DNA from 3 places in the Amaricoccus tamworthensis genome. Region 1 is predicted to be linked to each of the others. Evidence: riboswitches for the same ligand, from Rfam matches in the RefSeq annotation. Region 1 holds a riboswitch; each other region holds the start of a gene.

Region 1 (2,256 bases):
ACGTGCTCCACTTCCGACGTACCAATACCGTGCGCCAGTGCGCCGAATGCACCATGGGTCGCGGTGTGGCTGTCGCCGCAGACCACCGTCATGCCCGGAAGCGTCCAGCCCTGCTCGGGGCCAACGATGTGCACGATCCCCTGCCGCACGTCGTTTACACCGTAATAGGTGATCCCGTTCTGCTCGGCATTGCTTTTCAGCGCCTCAACCTGGATGCGGCTCTCCTCGTTGGAGATGATGCCGCTTGCACGGTCGGTCGTTGTGGGCACATTGTGATCGGGGACGGCCACGGTTTTGCCAGGCGCGCGAACCTTGCGACCGGCCATGCGAAGCCCCTCAAAAGCCTGCGGGCTGGTCACCTCATGGACCAGGTGGCGGTCGATATAAAGCAGGCAGGTGCCGTCATCAGATTCGTGTACGAGATGGGCATCCCAGATTTTGTCGTAGAGTGTTTTTGGCGCTGTCATGGCTATTCCTCTGCCAGAATGTTCAGGAGATCAGAAATTCACTATATGGTTCAGCCACATAGCCGCAGGGTCACGTGCCAGCGGTGGAACCGCCAGGGCAGCCGCGCGTGATCATCCATGTCAAACATTCCATTCATGGCGCTTCTCTAACGCTTCCTGGATTTTTGGGCAAGAATGGGTGCGGTTTCCCACTCTGAACGCCGATACCGTGAATTGGGGGCCGGTCCCGGGCCTTCGACGCCATTTGCCGAAATCAGCTTGCAATCCCGACCCCGATCTGAAAATGAACTCTCAACTCAGGGGTGCCGCGTAGTGTCGCGGCTGAGATGTGGGCACAAGTCCACGGACCCTCAAAGCTGATCTGGATAATGCCAGCGTAGCAAGGAGACTGCACATGTTCGTAGGCGCACAGGTTTCACTTTATCCCATGACCGACGGGTTCGTTGACGTCATTTTGGGATCGCTCAGGGCGCTCGACCCCTGGCGGGACCGTCTACGAATTGAGACCGACGATATTTCAACACTGATCGTTGGACCTCCCGAGGTGCTGTTTCCCGCCCTGCGCGACCTCTTTGCCGAAGCGGCTTCGACCGGCCATCATGTAGTGCTGCGCGCCACATTGTCGCGCGGATGCCCGGGTGAGCCGGATGATCCCATTTGCCGGACCGGCGCGCTGGCCAATCCGTCCGAGCCTCTCGAAACGAGGCAGGACGCCGCGCTCGAGGCCCTGGCGGCAACTGCCGACACGGGACAGCACGCGGCCGCACAGTTTTCGCTCTATGTCATGGGCGCGGGCGACCACATGCTCGAGATCATGGGCTGCATCGACTTCCTGAAGCGAAGCGGCACTTTTGACCGCTCCAAGAACTTCTGCACCCGGCTCTCTGGCGATGCGGGCCCCGTTTTCGCTACGCTTCAGCAGGCGTTTTGCCGGTTTGGTCCGCCAAACGGTCACGTGACGATCGACCTGACGGTTTCAGCCAACAGCCCCACCGGGACCTGACAGGTTGAGCCGTCCCCTGCCCCGCCACACCGGCGGAGGCATTGCCCAGGCCGTCCCGGCCGTGCTGAGCGTGACCTGCGCCATCATTGCCTGGGAAATCCTGGTACATGTCTCCGGCATATCGCCCCTGATGCTGCCCGCGCCTTCGCGGGTGGTGGAACAAATGGCAGTGAACCGACAGCTGCTTTGGGAAAACACGCTGCCCACGATCCGGGCGACCCTGGCAGGGTTTTCCCTGTCCATGACCGTGGCATTCGTCCTTTCGGTAGCGCTGGATTTCATGCCGCGCGTGCGCCGCGCCCTTTTTCCGATCTTTGTGATCAGCCAGACCCTCCCGCTGGTGGCAATCGCGCCGCTGGTTGTGTTCTGGTTTGGTTTTGATCTGACGCCCAAGGTCCTGCTCGTCGCGCTGGTCACGTTTTTTCCGATGCTGGTGGCTTTGGTGGACGGGTACGAGGCGACCGACCCCGAGATTGGCGAACTGCTTCGCTCCATGGGAGCCTCGCGGAGGGTCGTGTTCCTCCGTGCGCGTCTTCCGTCGGCGATGCCGTATTTTTTCGCGGGACTAAGGATTTCGATCACCTACGCGGTCGTGGCCGCAATTTTCTCGGAATACGTCGGAGCGCGGGCGGGCCTCGGCATCGTGATCCTGAACGCCAAAAACAGCTTCCGCCCCGACCTGGTTCTGGCCGCGGTGGTCATCAGCTCCGGCCTGACGCTCGTATTGTTTGCCATCACCGCGCTGCTGCAACGCGCCGTTCTGCGCTGGCGGTATGTGGGTGACGG
Region 2 (2,256 bases), on a different contig from region 1:
AATGATGATCGGCCCGTGATCGGGATTTACAAACCAGTCGAGGATGACGGTCATTTTGTCCTGGGCGGCGGCGGGCGTCGCAAGGCCAAGGGCCAGCAGTGTCACGAGGGTTTTGTTCATGTCTTAATCCTGGGATGTGAGGTGGGCCGCCGGGAGGACCCGGTTATTCGGTTTTTTCGAGCCATTCCTGGACCCGCAGTTCGGGGTCGTCATGGCCGGTGATGTCCGTTGTGACCGCGACCATGTCCGCACCCGCGTCGAACACGGCGGCGGCGCGTTTGAGGGTGATGCCGCCCACGGCGCAAAGAGGTACGTGGCCGATCAGTTCCTTCCACTCGGCAATCGGCTCGAGCCCAAGCGGGTAGCCGTGCCGGGTTTTGGACTGATGGATCGGTCCGAGCGTAATGTAGTCGGGTTCCAGCATCAGGGCCCGGTCGAGATCGAGATGGTCGCGGGTGCTGATCCCGAGGCGGATGCCGGCGGAGCGGATCGCGTGGATGTCGGCGTCGTCGAGATCCTCCTGTCCGAGATGCACGAAGGGGGCCTCCTCCTCAATGGCAAGCTCCCAGTGGTCATTGACGACGAGGGTGGCGTTGTAGCTGTCGCAGAGGTCTACGCTGCGACGGATTTCCTCGCGCATGTCCTCCTCGGGCATGTCCCTCAGACGCAGTTGCACCATTTTGATGCCCACGGGCAAAAGGTATTCCAGCCACTCGGAGGCGGGGAAGATGGGGTAGAAGCGCGCGGGAAAACCGCTTTCGCCGTCGTTATTTTCGGACGGTTCGTCGCTGTCTTCGGCTTCGTCAAACACGGGTCCCGGTGTCCTTCCTTTCGGATGTCCGGACAAAACCGTGTTGGGAGGGACTGCGGGCGTGAGCCCAACATCCGTTCCCTACGCCGGTATTGGCCGGATCAGGTTCGATGGGTCGGTGTCTGACACCTCTCAGCCTTCAGAAAAGGCCCCCCAACGGATTGGACCTTGGGTAGCACGGGCCGGAACCGCTCCGCAAGACAGCGCGGTATCAGTGTTATCTTTTCCGGCGCGGCACCTGGGGGATGGTGCTTTTCCGCCAGGGGTATTCGGCTTCGGGGTGTGGTGGGGTGCCGTGTGTGCAGCTCCAGTAAGCCGGGCCGCCCTGGCGAAGCCACCATGGAATGGTCAGAACCAGCCCCGCGACGAAACCGCCAATATGGGCAAGGTAAGCCACGCCGCCGCCCGCCGCACCAAAAGTGGACAGGCCCGAGAATGTCTGCATACCGATCCAGACGCCAAGAACGATCCAAGCGGGAAGTGTAAAGGTGCGGAAAAAAATGATCAGGATGATGATGATATCAACGCGTGCCTTGGGAAACAGCAGAAGGTATCCGCCCATGACCCCGGCGATCGCGCCGGAGGCCCCGACCATCGGGACCAAGGATGTCGGGTCGGGAAGGTACTGTGCCAGCGCAGCACCGATGCCCGACGCAATGTAGAAACCAAGGAACGGCAGGTGGCCGAACTGGTCCTCCATGTTATCCCCGAAGATCCACAGGAACAGCATGTTGCCCACCAGGTGCATTAGACCCCCATGCATGAACATCGAGGTCAGGAAGGTTGCCGGGCTGCCGCCCTCGCTAACGATGCCGGGCACGAGGGCCCAGTTGGCGAGGATCCGGGATATTTCCGGACCGTTCGAGTAGCTGGGCCACATGATCACGAAGACCAGAATGTTCACCGCGATCAGTCCCCAGGTCACGTAGGGGGTGCGGCCGGACGGGTTGTGGTCGCGGATCGGGAACATCGGGTCTGCGCGGTCAGGCCGTTCCGGCGAAGCGGGTGGAAAACTCCTCGCGGGCGTCGTCGGTGATTTTGGCGAAGAGCACTTCCGGAGTGGTAAACGCCGATCCCGGTGTCAGCGACGACAGCGCTGCACTCACGTCTTCCGGCCAGGCAAAGTCCTCGCCATCAAACGCGTCGAGCATCGCGCGGGAGGCGTCGGGGATGAAGGGCTGCGAGAGTACGGCGTAGAAGCGCACGAGGTTCAGCGAGAAGCGCACAATCGCGCCCGCCCGGTCCGGGTCGGTTTTGAACAGCGCCCAGGGAGCCGCTGCCTGAAGGTATTCGTTTCCTGCGGCCCAGATGCCGCGCAACTCCTGCGCGCCCTTGCGCAGGTCGATGGCTTCCATGTGGGTCTCATAGGCCTTGAGACGGCGGGTCAGGTCTTCGATCAGGGCCTGTTCGTCTGGTCCGTACTCGCCTGTGTCTGGGACTTTTTC
Region 3 (2,256 bases), on a different contig from region 1:
GCGGCCATGACCTCCCGCGCCAGCCCGGCGAAATCCGCGTCCGGCAGGGTTTTGTGGCGCAGCTGGATCCAGCCCGCGCCCCCGCGCGCCGCCGCCTCGGCCTGCTCCACGATGGACAGAGGCGCGTCCGCGTCGGTGACAAAACACAGCGGCGGGATCACGCGGCCGACACCCTGGCACGCTCCGCGACCACGTCCGCGGTCAGGCTGTGCAGAGCGTCAATGAACCGCACCTGGAAGCTTCCTGGCCCGGTTGCCCCATCCGCGGCAATCTCACCGGCCACCGCAAAACACGCCAGAGCCGCCACGGTCGCATCAAACGGGTCCTCATCCACAATAAAGGCCGCAACGTAGCCGGTCAGTGAACAGCCCAGCGCGGTCACGAGCGGCATCAGGCTGTGACCGTTCGAGACGCGCGCCGCGCGCTCGCCATCGGTCACGTAATCCACCTCACCGGTCACGGCGACGACCGCACCGGTCCGTTTGGCCAGGTCCCGCGCGACAGCCTCCGCGGCCGCAACCGGATCTGCCGCGTCAGCGCCACGACCCGCAGCAGCCGTTCCGCCCAGCGCCAGAATCTCGGACGCATTGCCCCGGATGACGGTTGGCTTAAACCCCAGCAGCCGGGCACCCTGCTCCTGCCGAAACGCCGTTGCGCCCACCGCAACCGGGTCCAGCACCCAGGGTGTGCCGGCCTTCTGCGCACCCTCAGCCGTCGCCGCCATCGCCTCGGCCCAGTCCGCGTCAATCGTACCGATATTGATACTGACCGCACTCGCGATTGCGGCAAATTCCGGGCCCTCCTCGCTGGCATGAACCATTGCGGGCGAGGCTCCGGCGGCCAGCATGATGTTGGCCATGACATTCATGGCAACATAGTTGGTGATGTTCTGGACGAGCGGTGTGCGGTCGCGCATCCGGTTCAGGTGTTCCGCTGGTGTGTTCATGTCTCTCCCTCGCTGTGACGGAGGGGCGCCTGGCGTCAATCCGGTCCTCTGATCCCGCGCCATGCAACTTCCTCCGCCGGTATGATCCGGTTCAGGTTCAAAGGGTCCTTCTCAGCCCGGCCGATGCCGCGCGCCCCTGTCGCCATGTCTCTGTCACACAGGCCGAAGAGCCTGTCAAACATCTCCGTCGGCCGGTTTCGGCGGTTCCAGCTCCGCCAGCACGTCAGCGAAGCTTTCCAGCCCCTCGCGCCCCTTCGGCGTCAACGCGTAAATCCCCCGCGCCTCCCGCTCGAACCAGCCGTAGTGATCCGCCCGCATCAACACCGCCGCCCGAGGCACACCCGCATCGCGCGCCACAAGTGCCGCCCTGCAAGCGCCGTTCAGGCTCAGATACGCAGCACAGCGCAGCGCGTCCTGCCGGTAGGCCGTGATCCGTTTCACCCCGGTACTGCCACCCTCGTTCGGGTCGCCCACCCGCCGCTCAAACTCGCGCAGCAGCCGCCCGGCCTTCTTCGCATTGCGTCGCGGCTGGTAGGGACCGGGATCGAGATGGGCCTCCACCGTGCCCTCCCCGTCCGTCTTCACCGCCAGCAGACCCAGACCCAACCGGCGACACAGGCGGATAATATCCCGGTAACGCAGTTTCCAGCCCCGGTCGGATGACACCGGCACGGCCAGATACACATGCTCAAACAAAGCCTGCCGCGCCACGCCCTGCATCACCAGGGCCAGCGAAAACGTCAGTTTCATCTCGACGACGAGAGGCGGTTCATCCCCGCGCACGGCCAGCAGGTCACAGTCCCCGATCTCGGCCTTCACCTCATATCCCTGCGCCTCAAGATACCGCTTGAGCGGTGGATAGAGATCGGTCTCACGCATCGGTCACTTGCGCCTTTTGTGTTCCTCAAGACGCGGCATGATCTCGACAAAATTGCAGGGCATGTGCCGGTAATCGAGCTGCTTCTCCAGGATCCCGTCCCAGGCATCCTTGCACGCACCAGGACTGCCGGGCAGCGCAAAGAGATACGTACCGCCCGCAACCCCGGCGCAGGCGCGGCTCTGGATTGCTGATGTCCCTATTTTCTCGGCCGAAACCATGGTGAACATGGTCGAAAACGCGGGGATATGCTTCTCGTAGACGCTCTCATGCGCTTCCACGGTCACGTCCCGCCCCGTCAGCCCCGTGCCGCCGGTGGAAATCACCACATCGACGTCCTCATCCGCGATCCACACTCTGAGCTTCTCCGCAATCGCGGCCTGCTCATCCTGGATAATATCGCGATCCGCCAGGTGATGACCCGCATCCGTCA

The links. A riboswitch is a leader RNA that binds a small molecule or an ion and turns the genes downstream of it on or off. The one in region 1 is predicted to bind thiamine pyrophosphate.
Region 2: another riboswitch for thiamine pyrophosphate. It lies ahead of ACP15P_RS02635 (thiamine phosphate synthase); the one in region 1 lies ahead of ACP15P_RS19600 (YkoF family thiamine/hydroxymethylpyrimidine-binding protein).
Region 3: another riboswitch for thiamine pyrophosphate. It lies ahead of thiM (hydroxyethylthiazole kinase); the one in region 1 lies ahead of ACP15P_RS19600 (YkoF family thiamine/hydroxymethylpyrimidine-binding protein).

Annotation. Positions count from the first base shown of each region.
Region 1 is NZ_JBNAFV010000017.1:71,116-73,371, reverse strand. It holds gene leuC (3-isopropylmalate dehydratase large subunit) at 1-467, opposite strand, end outside; TPP riboswitch at 756-868, shown strand; gene ACP15P_RS19600 (YkoF family thiamine/hydroxymethylpyrimidine-binding protein) at 862-1,470, shown strand; gene ACP15P_RS19595 (ABC transporter permease) at 1,475-2,256, shown strand, end outside.
Region 2 is NZ_JBNAFV010000001.1:555,527-557,782, reverse strand. It holds gene ACP15P_RS02640 (ABC transporter substrate-binding protein) at 1-120, opposite strand, end outside; gene ACP15P_RS02635 (thiamine phosphate synthase) at 164-730, opposite strand; TPP riboswitch at 873-977, opposite strand; gene ACP15P_RS02630 (rhomboid family intramembrane serine protease) at 1,029-1,781, opposite strand; gene metG (methionine--tRNA ligase) at 1,795-2,256, opposite strand, start outside.
Region 3 is NZ_JBNAFV010000005.1:110,819-113,074, forward strand. It holds gene thiE (thiamine phosphate synthase) at 1-161, opposite strand, end outside; gene thiM (hydroxyethylthiazole kinase) at 158-946, opposite strand; TPP riboswitch at 998-1,094, opposite strand; gene ACP15P_RS10935 (DUF2161 domain-containing phosphodiesterase) at 1,121-1,825, opposite strand; gene moaB (molybdenum cofactor biosynthesis protein B) at 1,829-2,256, opposite strand, start outside.